Regions from separate parts of the Arthrobacter sp. NQ4 genome, predicted to be linked through region 3. Evidence: riboswitches for the same ligand, from Rfam matches in the RefSeq annotation. Region 3 holds a riboswitch; each other region holds the start of a gene.
The links. A riboswitch is a leader RNA that binds a small molecule or an ion and turns the genes downstream of it on or off. The one in region 3 is predicted to bind thiamine pyrophosphate.

Region 1: linked by a shared signal. The riboswitch ahead of PUN51_RS00570 (FAD-dependent oxidoreductase) and the one ahead of thiC (phosphomethylpyrimidine synthase ThiC) in region 3 are both predicted to bind thiamine pyrophosphate.
Region 2: linked by a shared signal. The riboswitch ahead of PUN51_RS08895 (ECF transporter S component) and the one ahead of thiC (phosphomethylpyrimidine synthase ThiC) in region 3 are both predicted to bind thiamine pyrophosphate.
Region 4: linked by a shared signal. The riboswitch ahead of thiD (bifunctional hydroxymethylpyrimidine kinase/phosphomethylpyrimidine kinase) and the one ahead of thiC (phosphomethylpyrimidine synthase ThiC) in region 3 are both predicted to bind thiamine pyrophosphate.

Annotation. Positions count from the first base shown of each region.
Region 1 covers NZ_JARETC010000001.1:130,202-137,419, reverse strand. The annotation lists gene PUN51_RS00585 (DEAD/DEAH box helicase) at 1-507, opposite strand, end outside; gene PUN51_RS00580 (RNB domain-containing ribonuclease) at 800-2,305, opposite strand; gene thiE (thiamine phosphate synthase) at 2,345-3,094, opposite strand; TPP riboswitch at 3,122-3,240, shown strand; gene PUN51_RS00570 (FAD-dependent oxidoreductase) at 3,233-4,534, shown strand; gene thiS (sulfur carrier protein ThiS) at 4,531-4,767, shown strand; gene PUN51_RS00560 (thiazole synthase) at 4,772-5,587, shown strand; gene PUN51_RS00555 (hypothetical protein) at 5,659-5,961, opposite strand; gene PUN51_RS00550 (DUF3107 domain-containing protein) at 6,020-6,244, opposite strand; gene PUN51_RS00545 (TetR/AcrR family transcriptional regulator) at 6,307-6,972, opposite strand; gene moeB (molybdopterin-synthase adenylyltransferase MoeB) at 7,058-7,218, shown strand, end outside.
Region 2 covers NZ_JARETC010000004.1:72,779-79,996, forward strand. The annotation lists gene PUN51_RS08855 (Na+/H+ antiporter subunit D) at 1-307, shown strand, start outside; gene PUN51_RS08860 (Na+/H+ antiporter subunit E) at 304-849, shown strand; gene PUN51_RS08865 (monovalent cation/H+ antiporter complex subunit F) at 846-1,124, shown strand; gene mnhG (monovalent cation/H(+) antiporter subunit G) at 1,114-1,524, shown strand; gene PUN51_RS08875 (DUF4235 domain-containing protein) at 1,541-1,804, opposite strand; gene PUN51_RS08880 (CDGSH iron-sulfur domain-containing protein) at 1,902-2,162, opposite strand; gene PUN51_RS08885 (iron-containing redox enzyme family protein) at 2,252-3,307, opposite strand; gene PUN51_RS08890 (heme-degrading domain-containing protein) at 3,497-4,039, opposite strand; TPP riboswitch at 4,126-4,266, shown strand; gene PUN51_RS08895 (ECF transporter S component) at 4,334-4,957, shown strand; gene PUN51_RS08900 (ABC transporter ATP-binding protein) at 4,957-6,504, shown strand; gene PUN51_RS08905 (energy-coupling factor transporter transmembrane component T family protein) at 6,501-7,218, shown strand, end outside.
Region 3 covers NZ_JARETC010000007.1:203,510-210,727, forward strand. The annotation lists gene PUN51_RS13785 (alpha/beta hydrolase) at 1-721, shown strand, start outside; gene thiC (phosphomethylpyrimidine synthase ThiC) at 718-2,544, opposite strand; TPP riboswitch at 2,540-2,647, opposite strand; gene PUN51_RS13795 (amidohydrolase family protein) at 2,725-3,807, shown strand; gene PUN51_RS13800 (VOC family protein) at 3,906-4,781, shown strand; gene PUN51_RS13805 (hypothetical protein) at 4,923-5,375, shown strand; gene rpsP (30S ribosomal protein S16) at 5,622-6,044, shown strand; gene PUN51_RS13815 (RNA-binding protein) at 6,046-6,288, shown strand; gene rimM (ribosome maturation factor RimM) at 6,405-6,950, shown strand; gene trmD (tRNA (guanosine(37)-N1)-methyltransferase TrmD) at 6,951-7,218, shown strand, end outside.
Region 4 covers NZ_JARETC010000002.1:486,854-494,071, reverse strand. The annotation lists gene PUN51_RS06125 (Rne/Rng family ribonuclease) at 1-2,117, shown strand, start outside; TPP riboswitch at 2,298-2,395, shown strand; gene thiD (bifunctional hydroxymethylpyrimidine kinase/phosphomethylpyrimidine kinase) at 2,403-3,923, shown strand; gene rplU (50S ribosomal protein L21) at 4,187-4,495, shown strand; gene rpmA (50S ribosomal protein L27) at 4,557-4,820, shown strand; gene obgE (GTPase ObgE) at 4,939-6,528, shown strand; gene proB (glutamate 5-kinase) at 6,533-7,218, shown strand, end outside.

The DNA.
Region 1 (7,218 bases), on a different contig from region 3:
CACTACCTCGACGCCCTGCTTGAGGGCTTCGACCTGCGGCTCGTAGGCGCGGCCGCCGTAGATGGTGGCGATCCTGGCGTTGCGCTTCCGCGATGCCGTCACCAGGTCCCCGGCCACCTGAACGGCCAGTTCGCGGGTGGGAACAATGACCAGGGCCTGCGGTGCGCCGGGCACGGCCAGCTTGGCGTAGCCGGGATCATCCTGCCCGATCACGCGCTGCAGCGCCGGAATGCCGAAGCCCAGGGTCTTGCCGGTACCGGTCTTGGCCTGGCCGATGATGTCGTGTCCGCCCAGGGCGACCGGCAGGGTCATGGCCTGGATGGGGAAGGGGTGGGTGATGCCGGCGTCGGCCAGGGATTCGACGATGTCTGCGCGGACGTTGTAGTCGGCGAAGGACTTCTCCGCGATCTCGTGCGGCGTCTCGTCGGAGATGATGGTTTCTTCCGGCTCGATGGTTTCCGTGCCGGACTCATCGCTCAGGAGCTGGTGGGTATGCAATTCACTCACAGGGGAGTTTCCTTATTCATTTGGGCAATGGCGCTGCCTGCTCAACGGGCCGGCCAAAGCTGGCCGCTCCGGAGCACGCTCAGGCGCGCAAGCGATTCCAGTGGAAGCCGATCGCGGGCTATCTAAATGCTGGCACTGGTGACCAACGGGTACATCTCAAGATCGCGTAGGGGCGGGCTTGTTGGTTTCAAATCAAGGAAATCAACGACCGGGCATCCAGTTCTACCCCTCCAGTCTAGCCGTACAGGCGCGGAAACACGGTTTCGGCCCGCCCAGGCGGCCCGCCGGCCCGTCAGGAAACGAGTTCGAAGTGGATCTGCCGGGTGGTGATGTCGGAGGAAACCAGCCGGACGCGGACCTTGGTGCCGGACTCCAGTTCGCCCGCGCAGCGTGCAGTCACCGCAGGTTCGGCGATCTGGATGATCCCCGAACTTCCGTTCCCGTTGCCGTTGCCGTTCTTCCCGTTCCCGTTTCCATTCTTGCCATTCCCGTTGCCGTTTCCGTTCTGCGGCTTGGATCCGGAAATGACGATCGCATCAAACTCCTGCCCGATGTGGTTCAGCAGCAGCGCCGCTTCCACGGTGTCCAGGGCCAGGCGTTCCATGCGGGAGGCCAGCTGGTCCGATCCCGCCATGATGCCCGGGAGCAGCGGCAGGGCCTCCCGCGCCCAGCCAGGAACGTCGCCGCCGTTGCTCAGGGCCTCGCAAATGACCAGCACGAAGCGGTCCACCAGGCGGCGCAGCGGCGCGGTGGTGTGGGCATAGGCTGCGCCGATGGCCGACTGGATGCCGTCTTCCGGGACAGTGCCGTCGAAAGCTGTGTAGGACGCGCCACGGAACAGCATGCCGGCTGAGTGCATGATGGCCAGCTGCCGCGGATCGGTGGGATCGAGGGACCGGAGGTACTCGCCGTAGCTGACCTCCCCGTCCCATGGCCTGCCCAGCACCTCGGTCTGCAGCCGGAAATGCCGCAGGGACCGTTCATCCGGGGCAGGCATGGTGCGCAGGATGCCCACTTTGCCCTCCAGCATCAGCTGCGCGGCGGCCATTCCGGTCATCAGCGAAATCTGTGCATTCCAGTCCTCCACGGGAAGCTGCGGAACAGCGTCGATCCGGTAGCCGCCGTCGGGCAACTGGACGATCTCCTGCTCAGGCATGTTCAGGCTGGCGCCCCCGCGTGCCCGTTCCAGCGCCACCCGCTTCAGTCCCACCTCGCGGAGGAGGCCCAGTACGGGGGAGGCAGTCCCGGCGTCGAGATCGGCCTGGGCGCCTTTGTAGCTGAGCTTGTCACGGCTGATGACCCGCGCCCTCCGGACGCCCACGGACAGCACTGTCGCGTCGCCGTCGAGCGTGAAGTCCCAGACGAAAGCCGAACACTCCTGGCCGGGCAGCAGGCTTCCGGCGCCCTCGCTGATCACCTCGGGGTGCAGCGGGATCCGGCCGTCCGGGGCGTAGAACGTCTGTCCGCGGCGCCGCGTCTCGGCGTCCAGCGGGCCGCCCGGAGCAACAAACGCCGGAACGTCGGCGATGGCGTACATAACCCGGTAGCCGTTTCCGTCCGGTTCGATGAACACTGCCTGGTCCAGGTCCGTGGACGACGCCGGATCGATGGTCACGAATCCGACGGCGGTCAGGTCGTAGGACGGCAGTTTCAGCGCGGCGACGGCGGCGCGGGCGTCTTCCACTGCTTCGGCGGGGTACGGTCCCGGCAGTTCAAGTTCCGTCCGCAGCAGGCCCAGCGCCTCTTCCAGGGCGTTCTTGTGGTCATGGACGTTGGGGGCCAACCGATGATGTGACACAAAAATCAGCGTATCCCCAAGTCCCGGAATTAAGCAGGCTCAGGAGCCGGTGCCGTCCAGCGCGTCGAGAAGGGAGGCGGCGGCGGCTGCGGGGTCGGGTGCTTCGGTGATGGCGCGGACCACCACGATCCTGCCGGCACCGGCCTCCACCACGTCACGGACGTTTCCGTGGTCGATGCCGCCGATGGCAAACCATGGCACGGGATCTCCGGCCTGCCGGGAGGCTTCGGCGGCATATGCCACCAGTTCAGGGCCGACGGCGGCCCTGCCGGGTTTGGTGGGCGTGGCCCAGACCGGACCCACACAGAAGTAGTCCAGCCCGGACGGCCCCACCGTTGCGGCCAAAGCGGCGTCCACCTGGTCAGTGGTGTGGCTGGAGAGCCCAATGGCCGCGTTGCCGTTGACCAGCGTCCGCGCTGCCGGCAGCGGAAGGTCCTTCTGGCCGATGTGGAACACCGGCGCCCCGGACAGCACGGCGATGTCCGCACGGTCGTTGACGGCCCACAGCCGGCCATGGCGTACCGCTGTTTCCTTCAGGACCGCCAGGAGGTCCAGTTCCTCTGCGGCTTCGATGGTCTTGTCGCGCAGCTGGATGATGTCCACGCCGCCGGCAAACGCGGCGTCAACGAAGTCCGCGAAATCGCCGCGCGCAGTCCGTGCGTCGGTGCAGAGGTACAGGCGCGCTGCCTTGAGGGCGTCAATGTGGCCGGCGTTGGCAACTTCGGCGGGGAGGGCAGCGGAGGCTGGGGCGTGGGGGCCGGCGGGCAGGGATGAGGCGGACACATTCATGCCTGCAAGCCTAGTTCCTCTAAACTGGGCTGGTACTGCGGGAGCCCGCGGCAGCTGTCATAAAGCGCCGGGCTGAGAGGGCGTCAGAGCCGACCGCTTGACCTGATCCGGTTAATGCCGGCGTAGGGAAGGAACCACATGCGCAACCCCGTTGACAGTCTCCCCGGGCCCGAAGGCGCCAGCGCAAACTCCACTGTCCGGGCCGACGTCGCCGTCATCGGCGGGGGAGTGGTGGGCCACGGCATCGCCTGGGAGGCGCAGCGTTCCGGACGCTCCGTTGCCCTGATCGACGACGCACCCGGAAACGGTGCCAGCTGGGCCGCCGCGGGCATGCTGGCCCCGGTCAGCGAACTGCACTACCAGGAGGAGGACCTCCTGGAACTGATGCTTGAGGCGTCGTCCCGCTGGCCAGGGTTCGCCGCGGGGATCGCCGGCGCGACGGGGGCGGATTGCGGATACCTGACGACGCCGACACTCGCCGTGGGTGCCGACGCCGCGGACCGCCGCGCGCTGATGGACCTCCGCGCGGTACAACAGGCCAACGGACTGGGGGTGGAGCCCCTGGCCGTGCGCGAAGCCCGCAAACGCGAGCCGCTCCTCAGCCCCGCCATCGCCTGTGCCCTGGACACACCCGCGGACCACCAAGTGGACCCCCGGCGCCTGGTGGCGGCCCTGCGGCTGGCCCTCGCGGGCGTTGCACTGACGTCCCCGGAGCTGGCCGCCGCGGGCGCGGTGGACGGGTATGCCGTGCCGGACCGGGCCACCGGCCTGCTGTGGGAGGGCGGAACGGTTGCCGGTGCCAGCCTCGCCGGCGGCGGCACCGTCCTGGCAACGGAAACCATCGTGGCCAACGGCCTGCAGGCAGGGGACCTTGGCGGCCTGCCCGACGGCCTCGACCTGCCACTGCGCCCAGTCCACGGGGACATACTCCGTCTCGCCGTTCCGCAGCACCTCCAGCCCCTGGTGACCTCCACGGTTCGTGGGCTGGTGCACGGAGTCCCCGTCTACATCGTCCCCCGGCAGGACGGGACCGTGGTGATCGGGGCAACCCAGCGCGAGGACGCGCTCTCCGATGCCGTGAGCGCCGGAGGCGTCTACCAGCTGCTGCGGGACGCTCAGGCGCTGGTGCCCGCCGTCGCTGAACTGGAACTGCTCGAGTGCACCGCCCGGGCCCGCCCCGGTACCCCCGACAACGCGCCCCTGCTGGGCCGCGTGCCGGTGGATCCGGGGTCCGGAAACCCTGCCGCCGGGCATGTCCCGGGACTCATCATCGCCACCGGGTTCTTCCGGCACGGCGTCCTGCTCACCCCCGCCGCAGCCGCCATCTGCACGGCACTGCTGGACGGGACATCAGATTCCCGCTGGTCGCCCTTCAGCCCGGAGCGGTTCTCCCGGCCGGCGGCAGCCGCCACCACACCCCACATCAAGGAGACAGCGTGAACATCACCCTGAACGGAAACACGCACGAGGTGGCCGACGGCGCCTCCATCACCACGCTCGTCAGCCAGGTCACCGGACGCCCGCTGGCACCCAACGGACAGGCAACGGACGGCGGGAAACTGGGCGTCGCCGTCGCACATAATGCCCAGGTGGTGCCGCGCAGCCAGTGGTTCGCCACCGCGCTCGCCGAGGGCGACGATATTGAACTTGTCACTGCAGTACAGGGAGGCTGACGCCATGACCGAAACCAGCACCATCAACCCCGCCGGAAACGCGGGCGCAGCCGACGCCCTGGTGATTGACGGCGTCGCCCTCGGATCCCGGCTCATCATGGGCACGGGCGGGGCACCAAGCCTGGACGGCCTGGGCGCAGCGCTGCTGGCCTCCGGCACCGCCCTGACCACGGTGGCCATGCGCCGGTACTCCACTGCTGAAACCGGTTCGCTGTTCCAGCTGCTGGTGGACCATGGGATCCGCGTGCTGCCCAACACGGCCGGCTGCTTCACGGCCAGGGATGCGGTCCTGACCGCCGAACTGGCGCGGGAGGCCCTGGAGACCGACTGGGTGAAACTGGAGGTCATCGCCGACGAGCAGACCCTCCTGCCGGACGCCGTGGAACTCGTGGACGCCACGGAGCAGCTGGTCAACCGCGGGTTCAAGGTCTTCGCCTACACGAATGACGACCCCGTGCTTGCGTTGCGGCTGGAGAACCTCGGCGCCACCGCCGTCATGCCGCTGGGCGCCCCGATCGGCACCGGACTGGGGATCCTGAACCCGCACAACATCGAGCTGATCGTTTCCCGCGCGTCGGTGCCGGTGGTCTTGGATGCAGGCATCGGCACGGCGTCAGACGCCGCGCTGGCCATGGAGCTGGGCTGCGACGCCGTCCTGCTGGCCACGGCAGTGACGCGTGCCCAGAACCCCGCGCTCATGGGCGAGGCATTCAAGCACGCAGTGATCGCCGGCAGGATGGCCAGGGCCGCCGGGCGCATCCCGCGCCGGGAGCACGCCCTTGCCTCCTCCGCAATGGAGGGCCGGGCGGAGTTCCTCTGACCTCCTGATACAGGTGTGGCCACCGCCCGGATGGGTGGTGGCCACACGCGTATGTACTGCCCTGCCGGCGGTCAGCGCCGCAGAATAACAGTCAGGCGTTCCGTGTCACGGCGGGCGCGGGTACGGCCCAGGTAGACGACGGCGGCGATGGCCGCAGCTACTCCCAGGACCATGGGCAGGACCCACGGAAGCCAGGTGGTCCCCGGCAGGTAGCCGAAGCCCGCAGTGATCAGGATGATCCAGGCCAGCGCCGCAACACCCGCGGCAACACCGGCAGGAACTGCCGCACCGTATTTGGCATGCCGCTTGTCATTGGCCCAGACGACGAAGCCGGCGGCGACGGTTGCCAGCACCACGATGGTCAGCGAAAGCATGGATCTCCTTGGGAAACTGCGGTGGCCCGGGGACGGGCAGAGGGTGAAACGGGCCGGACTAGAACTGGCCGAAACCTACGCGCCGGACCTCCTCGGCACCAATTTCCACGTAAGCCAGTGCGTTGCCCGGAACAATGATCAGGCGTCCTTTGTCATCCTTCAGGCGCAGTTCGCTGCCCTCATTAATGGCTTCGCCAACAACCTTGGCCACCGTCTCCGCATCCTGGGTTGATTCCAGCACGATTTCGCGGCCAACGTTTTGAACGCCGATCTTAATTTCCAAGGGGGCCTCCCAGCCTGTGAAAGTACTCGTGTTTCTCAACGAGGTGTTGTCTTATTTGTAGTCTAGGACTCTTTGGGGAAGCGAGAGATTCCGCGCCAAGCTAAACGGTAGATGAGGTCGCTGGCCACATCGAGGTCCAGGTTGCCGTCCGTTTCCAGCCAGTACCGGGCGCTGACCTGCGCCATTCCGGCCAGGCCGCGGCCCAGCAGTTCCGCTTCCAGGTGGGGGAGCTTGGTGTCCTCCGCAATGACCCGGGCAATGGCGTCGGCGAAGGTCCGGTTGAACGTTTCCAGCCGCGAGCTCACATCGGGATCATTAATAAGGTCGGACTCGAACACCAGGCGGTGGGCCTGGTCGTCATTGGCGATGAAGTGGAAGTAGGCGCGCATGACAGCCTGGACGCGTTCATCGTTGTCAGTGGTGGAGTTCAGGGCGCCCAGCATCAGTTCGGTCAGCGAGGCCAGATGGCTTTCCAGCAGGGCGAGGTAGAGCTCGCGCTTGGAAGGAAAATGCTGGTACAGCACCGGTTTGCTCACATGGGCAGTTTCTGCAATCTCATCCATTGCCGCACCGTGGTAGCCGTTGGCTACGAACACCTCCTGGGCCGCGGCAAGGAGCTGTGCCCGGCGCTCATCCCGGGGCAGGCGGGCGGACCGCTGGCCTGCGGGGCGGGAGGGAGTTTGGGGTGCGGCGGAGGCCGGACGGTCAGCCCGTGCTTCAGGGACCACAGTTGTCCTTCTTTCCATTGCAGTTACCCTTCACTTTACTGCGGGGTAATATGACCCGGCGGTATCCCGGGGCATACATTGAAGTATGGCTTCGACTTTCACCGCAAATGTTGCAACCCCTGCCCTGGATCCGCTGGTGGAACCGGCTGCCGGCCTCACTCCCGCCGAGGTTGAACGGTACTCCCGCCACCTGATCATTCCCGAGATCGGCGCGCTGGGGCAGCGGCGGCTCAAGAACGCCAAGGT
Region 2 (7,218 bases), on a different contig from region 3:
CGCGTTCTGGCGCCGCCCCACCGATGCCGAACATCCGGACCCGGTGCTCCTGGCCCCTCCCGTGGCGAGGCTCTCCGGTCCAGGCGCCAAGGTCAACAACACCGTGACGCTCCTGCCGCGCACCATGGTGGGTTCGACAGCGGGTCTGGTGGTGCTCGGCATTGCCCTGACCGTCTTTGCCGGACCGCTGTTCGCTCTCTCGGACCGGGCCGCCCGGGACATGCTTGACCGGACGCCGTACATCGAGGCGGTGCTGGGCGACGGTACTTCCGTCCCGGGCACAACCGCCGGGGGAGGAGGGCGATGAGCCGCAAACGCATTTCGCTGCGCCAGGAACTGCCCCTGCTGGTCTGGCTGGTGATCGTCTGGGGCGCCCTGTGGCAGGATTTCAGCCCCGGAAACCTGTTGTTCGGTGCCCTCCTGGCCGTGGGCGTGGCCCGGCTCTTCTACCTTCCGCCGGTGGAGCTCAGCGGCCGCTTCAATATCCTCTACGCCGTGCCCTTCGCGCTGGCCTTCGTGGGCAAGGTGGTGGTGGCCAGCGCCCAGGTGCTGTACCTGGCAACGGCCCGCGGACCCAAGGTGACCAACGCCGTCGTCGCGGTGAAGCTGAGGAGCCACCAGGACCTGATCGTCACCGCCACCGGCCATGTGATCTCCCTGATCCCGGGCTCGCTGGTGGTGGAGGTGGACCGTTCCACGTCCACCCTCTACCTGCACGCCCTCAACATCACCTCAAAACAGGACGTGGAGGGCCTGCGGAACGAAGTCCGTTCCATCGAAGCCGGCCTGATCCGCATCATGGGCAGCCGCGAGGAACTCGAAGAAGTGCGAATGGAGGCCACCGCATGATGAACGTTGTCCTGGCCGTCACGGCCGTCATTTTCTCGCTGGCCGCGGCGGGTGCCATCCTCCGGATCGCCCGCGGCCCGTCGCTGCTGGACCGGGTCCTGGCCGCCGACGTCCTGCTCGCCATCCTGGGCGGGGCGCTGTGCATCGATATGGCAGTGAACCGGCACTTGAACAACCTGATGCTGGTGGTGGCCATCTCCATCATCGGGTTCATCGGGTCCGTGACGGTGGCCCGGTTCGTGGCGGACCGGAGGGTGAAGCCCAATGAATCCTGACTTTTCCGGGCCGGATGCCTGGATCGACGCTGTCTCGGCCGTGTTCATGGTGGTGGGCGCGCTCATGTCCCTGGGCGCGGCGATTGGCCTGCTGCGCTTCCCCGACCTGCTGAGCCGCATGCATGCCGCCACCAAGCCCCAGGTCCTGGGCCTGTTCCTGCTGCTGGCCGCCATTGGGCTGCAGATGCGGACCTGGTGGGTCTGGCCGGTCCTGGCTGTGGCATGGATCTTCCAGCTGCTCACGGTGCCCGTGTCCGCCCACATGGTGGGCCGGGCCGGCTACCGCACCAAGCACCTGCACCGGGAGCTGCTCACAGCCGACGAGCTGGAAGCCGTGGTGCAAAAAGCCGCCGCCGAGACCGCCCTGGAGGACAGTTCCGACGACGGCCGGCAGCGCTAAGCGAAGCTTTGGGCAGCTAGACGATATCTTGCGTCTTGGCGAAACGGGTGATGGCGCGCTGGGTGCCGCGGTTGGCCAGGACCTGGATGATGGCACTGACAGACGCCGAGATCAGCGCGAAGGTCAAAGCAGACCGGAGGCTGGTGGGGACGTCCTCGTTCTTGCCGGTGGGTGCTTTCTGCCCCGTGGTCTTTTCCCAGATGGTGTTGACCAGCTTGGTGCCGGCCAAGCCTGCGCCGAGGCTCACGGCGGTCCCGAGCAGTTTGATGAGAAGGTTCATTGCTGGTACTCCTTGCGGGCGGAAAACGGACTGGTCCCAGCCTAGCCTCACACCCGGGCTGGTCCGGGCAGGGCGTGGCCGGCGGGCGGCTCTGTGGTCAGGCCGGGGGCTGGCCGGCCTTGGGTTCGGTGCGGAACTTGATCATCTTGTGGGTGCCGTCGCAATAGGGCTTGATGGCGGACGCCCCGCACCGGCACAGGGCGACGGTCCTCCGCTCCCTGGGCACGGCGTCGCCGGAAGGGGTAACGATCTCGAAGTCACCCCTGACAATGAGGGGACCATCGGGGCACACCACGATCGAGCCGGGGGCGGGTTCCTGCTCCACGTCCGGCCGTGTTCCATGCTGTTCGAAGTTCATGCCTGCACCACATTCATTGTTGTTTCCGGTTTCCTCGGCGGCCAGCCGCTGCGGCTTCGCAGAATCGTCGTAGGCCTGCCGCCAGCCTGTCACGCTGCCGCCGGCACGGCCGCCCGGAGCGATGTTTCCCCGGCTTCCCAGGAGGACAGGAGGTGGGCGGAGACGCGGCCGTCAATGGCCATGACGGCGGTGGCACCGAACAGGACGTCCGCAAGGAGCTTTGGCTCGGCCTCAACCAAGCCGCCGGCGAGGTCCCGCCCGGCAATCTGCTCATGCACGGCGTCGGCCTCCACATGCTCATCGAAGTAGTGGGTGACATCCGCGGCGAAACCGAGCCGGCGGAATCCGTTGCCGTAGAAACGGTTGGGCTGGGATGAAGTCATTTCGTAGATGGCCAGGTGGCCGGTGATTGCCCCGCGGAGCCGCCGGTTCAGGCCGCACAGCGACATGAGGTTCACGGATGCGAGGGAGACGGCCGGGATGGTGTCGACGTACGCGCCGTACCTGTCGTCCAGGCCCAGCCCGCGCATGGTCCGGGCAAACAGCGCGCTGTGCATCCGTTCCGGCCTGCCGCCGCCGTATTCGTCCGCCTGGATTTCCACGAGGGCAGCCTTCGCCCGGCCGGTGAGCCGCGGAATGGCCCAGGTGTGCGGATCCGCTTCCTTCAACTGGTACACGGACTTGTGGATCAAGAACTCTTTGAGCTGCTCCAGGCTTGCCTTCCGTGCGACAAAGCGGGAAACGCTGGGACCGGTGTCCATACCGGCGAGGCCAAAAAGGACGTCGGCAACGGCATCGCTGGTCATGGCAATCCCGGCGGGCAGGTCGGCGTCACCGGCGGCCTGGCGTGCGGCGGCACGAAGGGCGGCTTCGAAGGGTTCCTCGATCAGGCGCCGGACCCTGATCAGGGCCGGTTCCCACTCCCAGGCGTCGCTGACCCCGTCCAGGCCCGAATAATGCAGTTCGTAGAGGCAAAAGAGGGACAGCTGGATGTCTTCGTCGGCGATGATGTCACCGGTTCGGGCCACCTGCCCCGCGACCAGCCGGTGCAGCCCGTCCAGCTCGGGCGTGGCTGCATCAGGGGCCTTGGACAGGGCCGCAAAGAGGGCGCTGCTGATGGGGCCTCTGGTGTCCGGGATTCTCATGGTGCTCCTTGGTTGCCGCGCCGGTTCCGGGAAGGGACGCCGAAGGTGCTCCCATTCCCTGTGGTGGTTGTACCCCGGGGACAACATAGTAAGCATGATTACTAATGAAAGCTAAGCAGCCTGCTGCCGCCTGGCATGTACGGGTGCTTGTCCCGCTGCGCCTGGTCAGCCAGGGCTGGTTGGCCGGCGCTACTCGTCCAGCGCCGACCCCAGGATGTCGCGCAGTGCCTCAACCACCAGTTCGTGGTCCTGCAGCTGCGGCAGTCCGGACACCGCCACGGAAGCCACCACCCCAACGCCCGTGACGTGGATCGGAAACGCGCCCCCGTGTGCCGCATAGCGGGACTGGTCGAACCAGGCGTTGTCCTCGATCCGGCCGCCGCCCAGCCGGCCACGCAGTCCCACCAGGAGGGAGGGCACCTCGTACCGGAGGGCAGTGCGCTGCTTGGCCCGGATCCAGTGGCCGTTGTCAGGCGTGGCGCCAGGAAGTGCGACATGGAACAGCACCTGCTCACCCTTGGCGATGTCGATGGCGATGGGCAACGACCGCTCCTTGCCCAGTTCAACGAGGAGCAGGCCAAGGTTCAACGCATCGTCCAGCGAGAAGCCGGGGAACTGGAGCTCCCGGACCTCCGCCTCGATGCGGGCAATCTGCGCCTCCAGTGAGCCCTCCGGCTGGGCGTCGCTGGAATCAGGATCGAACCCGGTCACATCCGGTGGATTGGCGGTCATGGCCCTCAATCTACTCCTGCCAGGTGTAAACTTGACCACGCCCAACTGGGCGAAATGAACAGCGTTACCCAACCACAAAGCAACACTAAAAACGACAGGGGAGCGCCGCCGTCGGGCATCCTGGCGCAGGCCGGGCACCGCAGGTGGGCGCTGAGAGTGCGGACAGCCGCAGACCCTCGAACCTGATCCGGTTAGTACCGGCGCAAGGGAGTCGAGTTCTCAAAGTGTCGCGGATGCACGGCCACAGGCCGGCAGCCGGGTCCACTTTCCCCTCCTGTTTCCCAGGAGGATCACATGAGTACTGCAGCAATCAAGAAGACCACCAGTAAGTCCTGGCGCGTCGTGGACATCGTCGTCGCCGCCCTGGTGGCCATCGCGGGCGGCGTCATTTTCTGGGCATGGGACCAGGGGGCCGCCGCACTGTCCGCCCCCATGAACGCCGCCTACCCGCCCCTGACCGGACTGCTGGCGGGCGGCTGGATGATTCCCGGGGTGCTGGGCATGCTCATCATCCGCAAGCCCGGAGCCGCCCTGTTCTGCGAGACCGTAGCCGCCACCGGCGAACTGCTGATGGGTTCCCAGTACGGCGCCTCGGTCCTGTTCTCGGGTTTCATCCAGGGCCTGGGCGCGGAAATCATTTTCGCGATCGTCGTCTACCGCAAGTTCAACCTGCCTGTATCGCTGCTGGCCGGCGCCGCGGCAGGGTTCTTCTGCGGCCTGAATGACTCGTTTGCCCCGTGGGGCTGGAACATTGCGTACTCCGGCGCGGACAAGCTCGCCTACATCGTGCTGACCACCCTTTCCGGGGCCATCCTGGCGGGCGCTTTGTCCTGGCTTGCCACCCGCGGCCTGGCCCGCACCGGCGTGCTGAGCTCCTTCGCGTCCCGTAAGGCTGCCACGGAGCCTGTCTTCTCCTGATGGCACCCTCCCAGGACGCCTCCGGCACGGTCCAGCCTGCCGCCATCGCCGCCCGCGGCTGGGGATGGCGGCATGCCGGACGGGCCAAGCCCGCCGTCCACGGCCTTGACCTGGACATCGCCCCCGGGGAGCGGGTGCTCCTGCTGGGGCCCTCCGGCGCCGGGAAGTCCACGCTGCTGCACGCCCTTGCCGGCGTCCTGGGAGACATAAACGACGACGGCGAGGCAGGCGACGCCGACGAGTCCGGTTCGCTGCTGGTTGACGGAGCCCCGCCCCGGGCACGGCGCGGCCGCGCCGGTCTCATGCAGCAGGACCCGGAGACCCAGGTGGTCCTGTCGCGGGTGGGGGACGACGTCGCCTTCGGCGCCGAAAACCTTGCGGTGCCCCGCGACGCCATCTGGCCGCGCGTTCACGAGGCACTTGCCGACGTCGGGCTCGCCCACCTCCCGCTGGACCACCCGACGTCGGCCCTCTCCGGCGGCCAAAAGCAGCGCCTGGCGCTGGCGGGCATCCTGGCGATGCGTCCCGGACTGATCCTGCTGGACGAGCCCACCGCCAACCTGGACCCGGACGGCGTGCTGGAGGTCCGCGACGCCGTGGCCCGTTCCCTGGACAAAACCGGGGCGACGCTGGTGGTGGTGGAGCACCGGGTGTCCGTCTGGAAGGACCTCGTGGACCGGATCGTGGTCCTGCAGCCCGGCTCCGCCGCGGATCCTGCAGTGCTCCTGGACGGGCCGCCGGACCGAGTCCTTACGGAGGCGCGGACCATGCTGGCCGCTGCCGGCGTGTGGGTGCCCGGGTATGTGCCGGCCACACGCGCCCGCGCCGCCGTCCCGGCTCCCGGTGCAGGCAGCCTCCTGCTGGCCGCAGAGCAGCTGGGCGTCTCCCGCGAACGCCCCCGCCGCAAAGGCTTCCGGAAGATCCCGCCGGTCCCGGTCCAGGAAGGCGTGGCCGCGCAGGTCCGTGCCGGGCAGGCCCTTGCCATCACCGGCGCCAACGGTGCCGGCAAGTCCACGTTCGCGCTGACCCTCGCAGGGCTGCTTGAGCCGGTGTCCGGAAAAGTGTCCGCGACGCTGGACCTCAGCCGCGGTGCCGGCATCGATCCGTACAAGTGGAAGGCCGAGCAGCTGATTTCGCGGGTGGGCACGGTGTTCCAGGAGCCGGAGCACCAGTTCGTCACCGGAAAGGTGCTTGACGAGCTGCTCTTCGGCCCCCGGCACCTGGGGCACGGCGAGGACCGCGTTGAGGAACTGCTGGAGCGGCTGCGCCTTACCCAGCTGGTGGACGCCAACCCCTATACGCTCTCCGGCGGTGAGAAGCGGCGGTTGTCCGTGGCCACCGTCCTGGCCGCCAGCCCCCAGGTGCTGATCCTGGACGAGCCCACGTTCGGCCAGGATGCCAATACCTGGGCCGAGCTGGCATCGTTCCTGTCCGAGCTCCTTGATGCCGGCACCGCGGTGGTAGCCGTGACCCATGATGCCGAATTCACGGAGGCGCTCGGCGGGGCGGAACTGCGGATGGCCGTGGCGGAAGCGGTGGCGCCATGAGGCAGCAACTCACCTTGAGCGGCAACCACGCCCTCCTGGCCCGCGCCAACCCCTTGAGCAAGTTCGCGGCCGTCCTGCTCATCACGGCCGTCCTGGCGCTGTCCATCGACTGGGTGTCCGCGTCCGTGGCCCTGGTGTTCGAACTTCTGCTGTTTCCCCTGGCAGGCCTCACCTTGTCCCTGCTGTGGCAGCGCGGCTGGCCGCTGATCCTCGCCGCTGCCGTGGGAGGCTGGAGCACCGCCATCCTGGCACCGGACAGCGGCAGGATCCTGCTCGACGCCGGCATCTGGACCATGAGCGAGGGTTCCCTCCAGCTCGGCATAGGATTCCTGCTGCGCGGTTTTGCGATCGCCCTCCCGGCGGTGCTCCTGATGAGCTGCACCGATCCCACCGACCTCGCCGACGCGCTCGCGCAGAAGGCGCGCCTGCCGCACCGGTTCGTCCTGGGAACCCTGGCTGCGATGCGCTTGGTGGGGCTCATGGCCGAGGAATGGCAGACCATCGGGATGGCGCGGCGTGCCCGCGGCGTAGGCGCCCGGGGCAGCCTGGGGCAGCGGGTGACGGCGACGCTCGGGCAAAGTTTCGGGCTGCTGGTCCAGGCCATCCGCCGTGCATCGAGGCTCGCCGTCACCATGGAGGCGAGGGGTTTCGGAGGCGGCCGGCGGACCTGGGCCCGGGTGTCCACCTTCAGCCCGCTGGACCTCTGGGTGGTGG
Region 3 (7,218 bases):
GGTAGTGTTCGTGCACGGCGCCGGTACCTTTGGCGCCGCCGCATGGCCCCGCCAGCACGGCATGGGACTTGCCTATGATGCCTTGTTCCTCCGCAGGCACGGCTACGATTCCGCCGCGGAGCCGCTGGAATCCTCCTTCACGGAAGACACCGCGATCATCCTAAGGTCGCTTGCCGACGATGGCCGCGGGGCCGCCGGCGGACATGTGGTGGCGCACTCCCAGGGGGCGATCCCCGCCATGATGGCCGCGGTGGAACGTCCCGACCTGGTCTTTTCCCTGACCCTGGTGGAACCGGCCTGCCTGTCGCTGACGGCGGAACTGCCGGCCACGGCCGCGCATATCAGCCTGATGCAGCCGCTTTTCGACGTCCGCCACCAGCTCAGTGACGACGACTTCCAGCGCGAATTCGTCCGCCGCGTCTACGCCACCGACCTCCAGCAGCCGGCCACCATCGAGGAAAAACGCTCCGCCCGCAGGCTGCGCCTTCAGGCGCCGTCCTGGGATGCGCCGCTGCATATTGTTCCCGGTGTCCCCACGCTGGTCCTGACCGGTGGCTGGGAGCCGCTTTATGAGGAAATTGCCGGGTACCTCAGGGAGACCGGTGCCCTGCACCGCGTTGCCGCGGGAGGGCACCGGCCCCAGGACTCCCTGGACGGGGACCGGGCCATCCGCCAGTTCATCAGCGGGGTCAGCCGAAGCCAGCCCGCCCGGGCGTCCTAGCTGCCGGCAGCGACCGTCGGTTCCGGCAGGTACACCTTGCCGCCCTTGGCCAGGAACTCCTGGCTCTTCTCCCGCATGCCGGATGCCATGTCCGCCAGTGCCGCCTGCGAGTCTGCCGACCCGTATTCGTCACGGATGTCCTGGCTGATCCGCATGGAGCAGAACTTGGGGCCGCACATGGAACAGAAGTGCGCCGTCTTGGCCGGTTCAGCGGGAAGCGTCTCGTCGTGGAACGCCTCCGCGGTCACAGGATCCAGGGACAGGGCGAACTGGTCGCGCCAGCGGAATTCGAACCGTGCCTTGGACAGGGCGTCGTCCCGTTCGTGCGCCCCCGGGTGGCCCTTGGCCAGATCCGCCGCGTGCGCCGCGATCTTGTAGGTGATGACACCCGTCTTGACGTCGTCCTTGTTGGGCAGGCCCAGGTGTTCCTTTGGCGTGACGTAGCAGAGCATGGCGGTCCCGTACCTGGCAATCTCGGTGGCGCCGATTGCCGACGTGATGTGGTCGTAGCCGGGAGCGATGTCGGTGACCAGCGGGCCCAGGGTATAGAAGGGCGCACCCTTGCACAGCTCCTGCTGCCGTTCCACATTCTCACGGACCAGGTGGAAGGGAACGTGGCCGGGCCCCTCCACCATCACCTGGACATCGTACCCCCAGGCCCGCTGCGTCAGCTCGGCGAGCGTGTCCAGCTCCGCGAACTGCGCGGCGTCGTTGGCGTCCGCCGTGGAACCAGGGCGGAGGCCGTCACCCAGGGAGAAGGCGACGTCGTATTTGGCGAAGATTTCACACAGCTCGTCGAAGTGCGTGTACAGGAAGTTCTCCTGGTGGTGGGCCAGGCACCAGCCGGCCATGATGGAGCCGCCGCGCGAGACGATGCCGGTCACCCGGTTGGCCGTCAGCGGGACATAGCGGAGCAGCACGCCGGCGTGGATGGTCATGTAGTCCACACCCTGCTCGCACTGTTCGATCACGGTGTCGCGGAAGATCTCCCACGTGAGGGCGTTGGCCTCGCCGTTGACCTTTTCCAGCGCCTGGTAGATCGGCACCGTCCCGATCGGCACGGGGGAGTTGCGGATGATCCACTCCCGCGTGGTGTGGATGTCGTCGCCGGTGGAGAGGTCCATGACGGTGTCGGCACCCCACTGGGTGGCCCACTGCAGCTTGTCCACCTCCTCCGCGATGGAACTCGTCACCGCGGAGTTGCCAATGTTCGCGTTGATCTTCACCAGGAAAGCCTTGCCAATGATCATCGGCTCGGATTCCGGATGGTTGATGTTGTTCGGGATGATGGCCCTGCCGGCAGCAACCTCGCTGCGGACCAGCTCAACGTCGCAGTTTTCGCGCAGCGCCACGAAGCGCATTTCCTGCGTCACGATTCCCTGCCGGGCATAGTGCATCTGCGTCACCGTCCGGCCGTCGACGGCGCGGCGTGGCACCGGCTGTGCGCCCTTCCACTCCGCGGAGGCAGCACCGCGGCGCACGGCCGAGCGGCCGTCGTCGAGCAGGTTGCGCTCCCGGCCGCCGTAGGGTTCGGTGTCCCCGCGCGCGGCGATCCACTCTGCGCGGAAGGGCTGCAGCCCGCGGACGGGGTCGCTGCCGGGTCCGGCAGTCCGGTAGGTCCGGAAGGGTGCGTTCGGCTGGCCGTTGGGTGATGGTTCAAGGGAAATTTCCGTCACCGGTACCCGGATCCCGGACGCCTCATCCGCAAGGTAGGCGAGGGAATGGGACTTCAGGGACTGGGTTACCTGCGGAACTGATGTGTCGCCGGGCTCCCCGGCGGACGGCAGCAGGGCAGGGTTCAACTGCGTGTTTTGCGTACTCAAGGGAATACTCACTTCCTTCGCCGGCATTACCCGGACAGGTTCAACGGTCGCAGGCTGCGTCAGCCCGATCTCAGCCCCTGCAAGGGCACCCGTGTGGTCAGGAACGAAGCTACCACAGGCCCCTGAACCAGGCTTGTCATAATTGCGGTGCTAGCCTGACCGGGCATCGAAAGGAGCCCCATGGCAGACATCATCCACTTCCGTGGACCCGTCCTGACCGCGCCGGACCGGGTGCGGCATGGACTTTGGTCGGTGGACGGAAGGCTCACGTTCAACAAGCCGGACACTCCTCCCGGCCGGGTACTCGACGGCTGGGTCCTGCCGGGCTTCGTGGACGCCCACTGCCACATCGGCCTGGGCCCTGCGGGCCCCGTGGAGCCCGCAGCCGCCAGGGACCAGGCGCAGGCGGACCTCAACGCCGGAACCCTCCTGGTCCGGGATGCCGGCTCGCCGGCGGATACCCGCTGGATGCAGGGTGGCAGGGACTTCCCGGTGTTGATCCGTGCCGGGCGCCATATCGCCCGGACGCGCCGTTACCTGCGCGGCTTCGCTGAGGAAGTTGAACCGGACGGCCTCGTGGAGGCCGTCCGCAAGCAGGCGCGCGACGGCGACGGCTGGGTCAAGCTGGTGGGTGACTGGATTGACCGCAGCGCCGGTGACCTGGCGCCGTCGTTTCCCGCCGCCGTCGTCCGCGATGCCGTCCAGGCGGCGCACGACGAAGGCGCCAGGGTGACGGCGCACTGCTTCGCCGAAGACACCCTGGACCAGGTGCTGGACGCCGGTATCGACTGCGTCGAGCACGCCACCGGGCTCCTGTCCCGCCACCTGCCCCGGTTCGTGGAGCAGGGCGTACCGATCGTGCCCACGCTCATCAATATCGCCACCTTCCCCGACATTGCGGCCCAGGCGGACGCGAAATTCCCGCGCTATGCAGCCCACATGCGCGCCTTATGGGAACGCAGGCTCGAGCGGGTGGCGGAAGCCCACGCAGCGGGTGTGCGCATCTTTGCCGGCACCGATGCCGGCAGCGTGATCCGGCACGGCAGGATCACCGACGAAATCCTCGCCCTGCACGCCGCCGGCCTCCCCATGGACGCGGCCCTCGACTCCGCCTGCTGGGCAGCACGCAGCTGGCTGGGAGCGGATGGAGTGGAAGAGGGGGCCCGCGCCGACGTCGTCGTATGCCGGGAAGATCCGCGGGCTGTACCGAAGGCCATTACGGCGCTGGAGCACGTGGTGCTGGGCGGGCGGATCATTCGCTGACAAACGGTTCACGGGGGCTTGGAATAAATTGAAGCTTCAAGTAATTTTAATAGGTGACAGGCCGCCAATGGGACGGCCGCCAATGCAAGGAGCCTTCAATGACCGCATCAGCCAGCAGCCAGGATCTTCTTCCTGCCGACCTCGCCATGGGCACCGTGATGCTCAAAGTGGGCGACATGAAGGTCATGACCGACTACTACCAGCGTGCGCTGGGCCTTGAGGTGGTGGCGGAGCAGGACGGCGGGCTCTACCTTGGCCGCCTGGGCCGGCCGTTGGTCCACCTTGCGCCGGCTCCCGGACTGCACCTTCCCGGCAGGGGAGAGGCGGGCCTGTTCCACACCGCGCTGCTCTTCGAGGACCAGGCCTCCCTGGCCGCGACCGTCGCCACTGCTGCCCAGTACGAGCCGCGGGCCTTCACGGGCAGTGCCGACCACCTGGTCAGCGAAGCCTTCTACTTCACCGACCCCGAGGGCAACGGCATCGAGCTGTACTGGGACCGCCCCCGCAGCAACTGGTCCTGGAACGGGACCGACGTGGTCATGGACAGCCTGGCGCTCCCGCCGCAGCGCTACCTTGAGCAGTACCTCACCGAGGAGTCCCTGGAAGGCCAGCGGCAGACGGCGGCCGGCGTAGGCCACGTCCACCTCCAGGTTGGCGATGTGCAGACCGCCCGCGACTTCTATGTGGGAACGCTCGGTTTCGAAAAGACCGCGGGTTGGCACGGGCAGGCACTGTTCGTCTCCGCAGGCCGCTACCACCACCACATGGCCATGAACGTCTGGAACAGCCGCGGCGCAGGTCCGCGCAAGGACACCCTTGGGCTGGGTGAGGTGCTCATCGAGGTTCCGTCAGGGGACGACGTCGGGGCGCTGACCGACCGCCTGAAGGTTGCCGGGGTGCCCGCCCACCACACCGGTTCGGAACTCAGGTTCGAGGACCCGTGGCGGAACCGGATCCGCGTGGCCGTCCGCTGATTAATCCCGCCCCGGGCCACGCTGCGCGGGCGGACCGCGGGTGTGCGCCGGCCGCCCCGCAGCTACTAGGCTGATCCCGTACGGCCGGGCGGCAGGCAGCGCCCGGCGCGCAGCTCCGCCAACGGAAGAAGGGCACCAGCCATGGGCTTCACCGAGATCTTTGTCGCCACCCATGACGCCGCGCTGAAACGCGCCGGCCTCCTTGATGAAGGACGCGGCTCCGCGGACGGCGCTGCTGCCGGCCAGGCCGTGCGGATCCAGGGCATCAGCGACTTCGAGGTGGAGCAGCTCGGCGATCTTGCCGGGACGGCCGTCCACGCGGGCGGGGCCGATTATGAGCTGACCATGGTCGATGTCGCCAGCGACTCGCTCCTTGCCGTTCCGCCGGCAATGGTCCGGGCCCTGGCCGACCTGCTCACCTATGAAACCGAGGGTGAAGGCAACGTCCTTGACGACGTGGCGGAGCAATGGGCCGCCCAGGAGGACATGCCGTTTGATGCCGCCCAGGCGCGGACGTACGTGCAGCAGCTGGCGGAACTTGCTGCCGGAATCGACGATTCCGAACGGACCGGGCTGTACGTCTGGTCCGCCTGACCCTTCCCGGCCCGTTTTCGGAACTGCCCTGCGGGCCGCAGGCAGTCTTCGGGCTGCCTGCGGCGCCACGGGCGGCAGCGCCAAGTCGAAATAACAGCGCTCATCTGGCACAATAAACAGGTACTCGATCTGCGTGGCCCCTCTCTCCGCGTCCGGATCTTGTCCTTCGAGCCCGCAAGTATGGCCCGCCCCACGGGTGCAGAACGCCGGGTTCACCCCTTTTCTGAAACAGGAGTGACCACAAAAGTGGCCGTAAAGATTCGCCTTAAGCGCTTCGGCAAGATGCGCGCCCCGTACTACCGCATCGTCGTCGCGGACTCACGCACCAAGCGTGACGGCCGCGCCATCGAGGAAATCGGCAAGTACCACCCCACCGAAGAGCCCTCGTTCATCGAGGTCAACTCCGAGCGTGCACAGTACTGGCTGTCCGTCGGCGCCCAGCCGTCCGAGCAGGTTGCCGCGATCCTGAAGATCACCGGTGACTGGCAGAAGTTCAAGGGCCTGCCGGGCCAGGAAGGCACCCTCAAGACCAAGGTCGAGAAGGAAGCTTTCGTTGCCCCGGAAAAGGGCTCGGTCATCATCCCGGAAGCCATCACCAAGAAGGCTTCCAAGTCTGACGCTGCCGAGGCCCCGGCCGACGCCGAAGCTGAGACCACCGAGGCTGAGTAGATTGCTGGCAGAAGCGCTCGAGCACCTGGTCCGCGGAATCGTTGATTCCCCGGACGACGTCAAGGTCAGTTCCAAGAGCAACCGCCGCGGGGACACCCTCGAGGTGCGCGTTCACCAGGACGACCTCGGACGGGTGATTGGCCGCCAGGGCCGCACCGCGCGCGCTTTGCGCACCGTGGTGGCTGCACTGGCCGGCGGCGAACCGGTACGGGTCGACGTCGTCGACACCGACCGTCGCCGCTGAGCGCTCGGCAATACCAGTTTTTGCTCCGGCCCCTCCACCACCAGGTGGAGGGGCCGGAGTTCTTTCACAACAAAGTGCTTTCAGTAGAAACACCACAACGCGGAACAGAGGAACAGATGCAGCTTCAGGTGGCACGGATTGGCAAGCCGCACGGCATTCGCGGGGAAGTCACCGTCCAGGTGTTGACCGACGCCCCGGAGGACAGGTTTGTCCCCGGAACGGAGTTCGTGGTCGAGCCTGCCGCGGCCGGTCCCCTGACCGTGAGCAGTGCGCGCTGGAACAAGGACATCCTGCTGCTCGGTTTTGAGGAAGTGGCGGACCGGAACCGTGCCGAAACCCTCCGCGGAGCCAAGCTCTTCATCGAAACCGAAGAGCTGGACGAGGACGACGATGAGGGCTGGTACGAGCACGAACTGGTCGGCCTGGAAGCACGGGTCGGGTCCCAGGTGGTGGGCAAGGTGACAGCCCTGAACACCATGCCGGTCCAGGACCTGCTGGTGGTCACCACCCCGGGCGGCGACGAAATCCTCATCCCGTTCGTGGAGCAGATCGTCCCTGAGGTGAACATCGAGGAAGGCTTCATCCTCCTCACCCCGCCGGACGGCCTCTTCGACGTCAACTCGGACGAAGCCGCCGCCCCGGAAGCCGAAGGCAACGCCTAGATGCGGATCGACGTCGTCAGTATCTTCCCCGAATACCTTGCCCCGCTCGAACTCTCACTGATCGGCAAGGCCCGCCAGGACGGCATCCTGGACCTGCACGTCCACGACCTGCGCAGCTTCACCACGGACAAGCACCGTTCCGTCGACGACACCCCGTACGGCGGCGGCGCCGGCATGGTCATGAAGCCCGAGCCCTGGGCTCAGGCACTCGCGGCAGTGGCCGACGGGCGCCCGGACCCGGACCGCAAGCCCGTGCTGATCGTCCCCT
Region 4 (7,218 bases), on a different contig from region 3:
TCCTCGAAGACGGTGTCCTGGCCGAACACTTCGTGTCCAAGACGCAGCAGGACTCGCTGATCGGCAACGTGTACCTGGGCAAGGTCCAGAACGTGCTGCCGTCCATGGAAGCCGCATTCGTGGACATCGGGCGCGGCCGCAACGCCGTCCTGTACGCGGGCGAGGTCAACTGGGAGGCCGTCAACCTGGAGGGCAAGCAGCGGCGCATCGAAAACGCGCTGAAGTCCGGTGACACCGTCCTGGTCCAGGTGACCAAGGACCCGGTGGGCCACAAGGGTGCCCGCCTCACCAGCCAGATCTCCCTGCCCGGCCGCTACCTGGTGTACGTACCCGGCGGTTCCATGACCGGCATCTCCCGCAAGCTGCCCGACGTCGAACGCAACCGGCTCAAGCGCATCCTCAAGGACCGCCTGCCGGAGCACGCCGGTGTGATTGTCCGTACCGCGGCCGAGGGCGCTTCCGAGGAAGAGCTGACGCACGACATCAACCGGCTTCGCGCCCAGTGGGAGGGCATCGAAAGCCAGTCCACGTCCACCAAGATCCTGGCTCCCGAGCTGCTCTACGGCGAACCCGATCTGACCATCAAGGTGGTCCGCGACGTCTTCAACGAGGACTTCTCCAAGCTCATCGTTTCCGGTGAGGAAGCCTGGGACACCATCGAGGCCTACGTCACCTATGTGGCGCCGGACCTTGTGGGCCGCCTTGAGAAGTGGACCAAGGACCAGGACATCTTCGCCGCCTGGCGCATCGACGAGCAGATCCACAAGGCGCTTGAACGGAAGGTCTTCCTGCCCTCCGGCGGCTCCCTGGTGATCGACCGTACCGAGGCGATGACCGTGGTGGACGTCAACACGGGCAAGTTCACCGGCAGCGGCGGCAACCTTGAGGAGACCGTCACCAAGAACAACCTTGAGGCAGCCGAGGAAGTGGTGCGCCAGCTGAGGCTGCGCGACATCGGCGGCATCATCGTGATCGACTTCATCGACATGGTGCTCGAATCCAACCGCGACCTGGTCCTGCGCCGACTGGTGGAGTGCCTGGGCCGTGACCGGACCAAGCACCAGGTGGCCGAGGTCACCTCGCTTGGCCTGGTCCAGATGACCCGCAAGCGCATGGGCACCGGACTGCTGGAAGTCTTCGGCGAACAGTGCGAGGCCTGCGCCGGCCGTGGCGTTGTGACCCACGACGATCCCGTGGAGCACCGCCGCGCCAACATCGTTGCCGCCGAGCACCACGTCCAGCGCACCGACAACCGGCCCGAAGCCCACGCGGAAGCCCGTCCGGAAGGGCAGCGGAACGACAATACCCAGCCCGGCGTGCGTACTGAACGCAAGCGGCGGCGCGGACGCGGCGGGCAGCAGCCCGAAGCGGCCCCGGCACCTGCCGTCCACGTGCACACGGTCCAGCCGGACCCGTCGGACGCCGAGCGGCACGCCAAGGCGGAGGCCACCAGGCTTGCCCTGGCGAACATTGCCGCTGCGGCCCACGCTGCCCACCTGCATGACGATGAGGTGGCGGCAGCCCGGCAGGTGCCTTCCGTGGAGCCTGCGCCGGCGCCCGTCGAGGAGAAGCACGACGCCGATGCCCCGGCACGTCCTGCGGCTGTCCTGACGTTCGGAGGCGAGGAAGTCCCGCTTCCGTTCGTGGAGCATGCTGAGGAACAGCATCCCCTGCCCGCCCTCACCCTGGACCGGCTCGCGGAAGCGTTCGCCCACCTTGGGCAGCCGGCTTCCCCTGTGGAGAACGCGCCTGCCAAGACCGCCGAGGCCGTGAAGGTGCCGGAGGCTGCGGCGCCGGAACGGCAGCACGACGGCGGGGGAGCGGAAGCCCGCGCCGCCGCAACGGAAGCTGCAGCCGGAAAGGACTACTCCGACCACACGCTGGAGCAGTCGCGGCAGCGCAGGCCGCGGCGCCACCGTGCCGCCAGCCGTGCCCAGGGTGCCGCCAACGAGACCGCCGTCCAGCATCACGAAAACGTCCAGGCGGCAGGCGCAGGCCATTCGCACGCGGCCAAGGCTCCCGAACCCGTGAAGCCCCAGCAGGCACCGGCGGAACCGGGCAAGGCGCCCGAGGAACCCATCATCCTCGGCGTGGGTGTGCCTGCCTCGGAGCTCTAGGCGCAGGAGTTACCGGCCAAACGGCCACGCAGTAAGGAATCCCCGTCCTGCGGACGATTCACCCGGGAAGCGCCGTGGGAATCGGCCGTGTGGCGGGGATTCCTGCTGCTGCGAGGTTGTTGTTTCCTTGACCCGAGGGCTGTCATCCTTTCCTCCTGGTGCGGCCTACGGGCTAGGGTGGAAACCGACACGGGGTGCCGCGCAGAAGGCCGGCTGAGATCCAGACCCGTTGAACCTGTCCGGCTAGTACCGGCGAAGGGATGTCTCTTGTCTTCGACCCTTTCCATGCCCCTTCCTGCTGCCTCCGGCGTTCCCACCGCGCTGCCCCCGGGCCGGGACGTCCCGCGGGTCCTCTCGATCGCGGGCTCCGACCCGTCCGGTGGCGCCGGCATCCAGGCCGACCTCAAAAGCATTGCCGCCCACGGCGGATACGGTATGGCTGCCATCACCGCCCTGACGGCACAGAACACCCGTGGCGTGCAGGCTGTCCACGTTCCTCCGGCCGCTTTCCTCGCCGAACAACTGGACGCGGTCAGCGACGATATCTCCATCGACGCGGTCAAGATCGGCATGCTGGGCGACGAGAGCGTCATCCGCACTGTCCGGCATTGGCTGGAGAAGGTGCGCCCCGCCGTCGTGGTCCTCGACCCCGTGATGGTGGCCACCAGTGGTGACCGGCTGCTGAAGGAATCCGCGGAGGCTGCCCTCCGCGAACTGCTGCCCCTGGCGCACCTCATCACTCCCAACCTCCCGGAGCTTGCCATGCTGGTGGGCGGGGACCCTGCCGGGACCTGGCCGGCGGCGCTGGACCAGGGAAGGCGCCTTGCCGAAGCCACCGGAGCCACCGTGCTGGTCAAGGGTGGCCACCTCGCGGGTGCAGACTGCCCGGACGCGCTGGTCAACACGGCCGGCCTCCTGTCCCAGGAAGTGGTGGAAGTGCACGGCAAACGAATTTCCACCCGCAACAGCCATGGCACCGGCTGCTCCCTGTCCTCCGCGATGGCCACCGTCCAGGCACGCCTTGGGGACTGGGAGGCATCGCTCCTGACGGTCAAGCCATGGCTGGCCGGCGCCCTTGAGAACTCGGAGCAGCTTGAGGTGGGCCAGGGCAACGGCCCCGTGCACCATTTCCACCATGTGCGGCCGGCCCCCGCGGAAGGCGCTTTCGCTGCCCGGCTGTGGACGGAAGCCCAGCAGGACGTGGCGGACATCTACGCCCTGGACTTCATCCGCGGCCTGGCCTCCGGAGACCTTGCTGAGAAGGACTTTGCCTACTACCTGGCGCAGGATGCCCTGTACCTGAACGGCTACTCCCGCGTCCTCGCCCGGGCCAGTGCCCTGGCCCCCTCCGAAGCGGAGCAGCTGTTCTGGGCCGGTTCCTCGCAGCAATGCCTGGAGGTGGAGTCGGAGCTGCACCGCTCATGGCTCAGCACCCGCCCTGCCCAGGGCGGACTTGGCCCCGTCACCAAGGCCTACGTGGACCACCTCACTGCAGCGTCGGCGTCGGGAAGTTACGCCGTCCTGGCCGCCGCTGTTCTGCCCTGTTTCTGGCTCTACGCCGAGGTAGGGGAAAAGCTGCACGCCCAGTTCCTCGCCTCGGGAGCGCCTGACGGCCACGCCTACGCAGCCTGGCTCCGGACCTACGCCGACGAGGGCTTCGCCGAAGCCACCCGGCGGGCCATCGCCATCGTGGACGCGGCAGGGCGGAAGGCCTCCGACCATGAACAGGCGGCGATGGTGACCGCCTTCAGGCAGTCCTGCCGCCTGGAAGTGGAATTCTTCGACGCGCCGAGGCTGCATGCCTGACCCCTGCGGGCAGCACCGCCGCTATTATGGAGGGGCATGGTTGCGGTGCAGCTTGTCGGGGTGTGGTTACTACCACAGCCGGGCCGCCGGAACCAGCCTCATTTGCGGCCGTAGATGGATTTAGCGTATTCTGGATCTTCGGTGCTTACGCCAACACTTGGGTTATGACCCCACGGCGTTGAGGCACAGCGAGAACCCTGGCTTTTCCGAGTCGGTTCCGCACGCAAATTTTGTAATAAACGTCGAGAGAAGTGAGTTCCCAAGTGGTGTACGCGATTGTCCGCGCAGGCGGCCGCCAAGAGAAGGTTTCCGTTGGAGACTTCGTTACCCTGAACCGCGTCGCCGGTGGAGCCGGCAGCACCATCGAGCTGCCCGCACTGCTCCTGGTTGATGGTGACAAGGTCACCTCCGCCGCCGCTGACCTGGCCAAGGTAACTGTTACGGCTGAAATCCTCCAGGACCTGCGTGGTCCTAAGATTGTCATCCAGAAGTTCAAGAACAAGACCGGCTACAAGAAGCGCCAGGGTCACCGCCAGGAACTGACCAAGGTCAAGATCACCGGCATCAAGTAACCACCGGTTACTGTTCAGGTATTTCAACAGATTCCCCAGAATTTAGAGGCAGGCATTTCAGATGGCACATAAAAAGGGCGCGAGCTCCACTCGCAACGGTCGCGATTCCAACGCTCAGTACCTCGGCGTCAAGCGCTTCGGCGGCCAGGTAGTTTCCGCAGGCGAGATCATCGTCCGCCAGCGTGGCACCCACTTCCACCCGGGCGCCGGCGTTGGCCGTGGCGGCGACGACACGCTGTTCGCACTGACCCCGGGCGCCGTTGAGTTCGGCACCCGCCGCGGTCGTCGCGTCGTCAACATCGTTGCTGCTGCAGCTGCAGAGTAACAACCAGTTCTGAAGCGGTGGAGCGGGCCTGAGGGTCCGCTCCACTGTTCTTTTAACCGCATTACAATCGATGTGGCGTCCGCGGGCGCCCATCTAAACAGCATTTGAGGAGATCCACGTGGCCAGCTTTGTAGACCGGGTAGTCCTGCACGTATCCGGCGGAACCGGCGGCCACGGATGCGTCTCCGTCCACCGCGAGAAGTTCAAGCCGCTGGGCGGACCCGACGGCGGCAACGGCGGCAACGGCGGCGACGTCATCCTCCGGGTGGACCAGCAGACCACCACCCTCCTCGACTACCACCACGCACCCCACCGGCACGCCAGCAACGGCGGACCCGGCATGGGCGACTGGCGCGGCGGAAAGAACGGCGAGACCCTCGTGCTGCCGGTGCCGGACGGCACCGTGGTCAAGACCAAGGACGGTGAAGTCCTGGCGGACCTCGTCGGCGAAGGTACCGAGTTTGTGGCTGCCGCCGGCGGCATCGGCGGCCTGGGCAACGCGGCCCTCTCCTCCCAGAAGCGCCGTGCCCCGGGCTTCGCGCTGCTTGGCATCGAGGGGGATTCCCGGGACATCGTCCTGGAACTGAAGTCCATTGCCGATATCGCCCTGGTGGGCTTCCCGTCCGCCGGCAAGTCCAGCCTGATCGCGGCCATGTCCGCTGCGCGGCCCAAGATCGCCGACTACCCGTTCACCACCCTGGTTCCCAACCTGGGCGTGGTGCAGGCCGGCGAAGTGCGGTTCACCATCGCCGATGTTCCCGGCCTCATCGAAGGCGCCAGCGAGGGTCGGGGCCTGGGCCACAACTTCCTGCGCCACGTTGAGCGCTGCGCGGCCCTGGTCCACGTACTCGATTGCGGCACCCTGGAGTCCGACCGTGACCCGCTCACGGACCTCGCCATCATCGAAGGTGAGCTTGAGAAGTACGCCGTCGACATGAGCTACGCGGGCCAGGACGGCGAAGTGGTTCCCCTGAACCACCGCCCGCGGCTGGTCGCGCTGAACAAGGTGGACCTGCCCGACGGCAAGGACATGGCCGAGTTCGTGCGCCCGGAACTCGAGTCGCGGGGCTACCGCGTCTTCGAGGTGTCCGCCACCAGCCATGAGGGCCTGCGCCAGCTCGGTTTCGCCATGGCGGAGATCGTCAAGGCCGCCCGCGACGCGGTGGCGGCGGCCCCGCCCAAGGTACAGCCCGTGGTGCTGCGCCCGCGCGCCGTCAACGAAGCCGGGTTCAAGATCCGCCGCGAGGAAAAGAACCTGGAGCCGCTGTTCCGCGTCCTGGGCGAAAAGCCCGAGCGCTGGGTCAAGCAGACAGACTTCACCAACGAAGAGGCCATCGGCTACCTGGCGGACCGGCTTGCCCGGCTCGGTGTGGAAACCGAACTGTTCAAGCAGGGCGCCAAGCCCGGCGATACGGTGGTCATCGGTGACGATGACGGCGTCGTCTTCGACTGGGAGCCCACCATGATGGCGGGGGCTGAGCTGCTGGCCTCGCCGCGCGGCACCGACGTCCGGTTCGCCGATATCGGCGACCGCCCCACCCGCAGCCAGAAGCGCGAAGAGCAGCAGGAGCGCCGCGATGCCAAGGCTGCCGCCCGCGCCGAACTTGAGGCGGAGCGCAAGGCCGGCATCTGGACCGAGTCCGTCAGTGGCCGCCGTGCCGCCCGACCCGTCAAGGAAAGCGGACTGGAAGCGGACGATGACCTCTAGGGGCATGACCGCAGTACCGGCCGGACGTGCTGCGGACAGAAGCGCGCTGGCCGGTGCCCGCCGGATCGTGGTCAAGGTGGGATCCTCTTCCCTGACCAGCATCAAGGGCGGCATCTCGGAGGAATCGCTGACTGCCCTGGCTGACGCACTGGCTGCCAAGCGCAACGCAGGCGCCGAAATCATCCTGGTGTCCTCCGGTGCGATCGCTGCGGGGCTGGCTCCCCTCGGGCTGGCCAAGCGTCCCCGTGACCTGGCTACCCAGCAGGCCGCGGCCAGCGTGGGCCAGGGGCTCCTGATGGCCCGGTACACCCAGGCCTTCGGTGCACACGGCGTCACCGTAAGCCAGGTCCTGCTGACGGCAGAAGACCTGATGCGGCGCAGCCAGCACACCAATGCCCTCCGCGCCATGGACCGGCTGCTGAACCTCGGGGTGGTCCCCGTGGTCAACGAAAACGACACCGTGGCCACCCACGAGATCCGCTTTGGCGACAACGACCGGCTCGCGGCCCTGGTGGCGCACCTGGTGCGCGCCGATGCGCTCGTGCTGCTGTCCGACGTCGACTCCCTCTACGACGGTCCGCCCGCCCAGGGTGCCAAGCGCATCCCGCTGGTCACCGGCGCGCACGACCTCGAGGGCGTGTCCATCGGCAAAGCGGGCAAGGCCGGCGTGGGCACCGGGGGCATGATGAC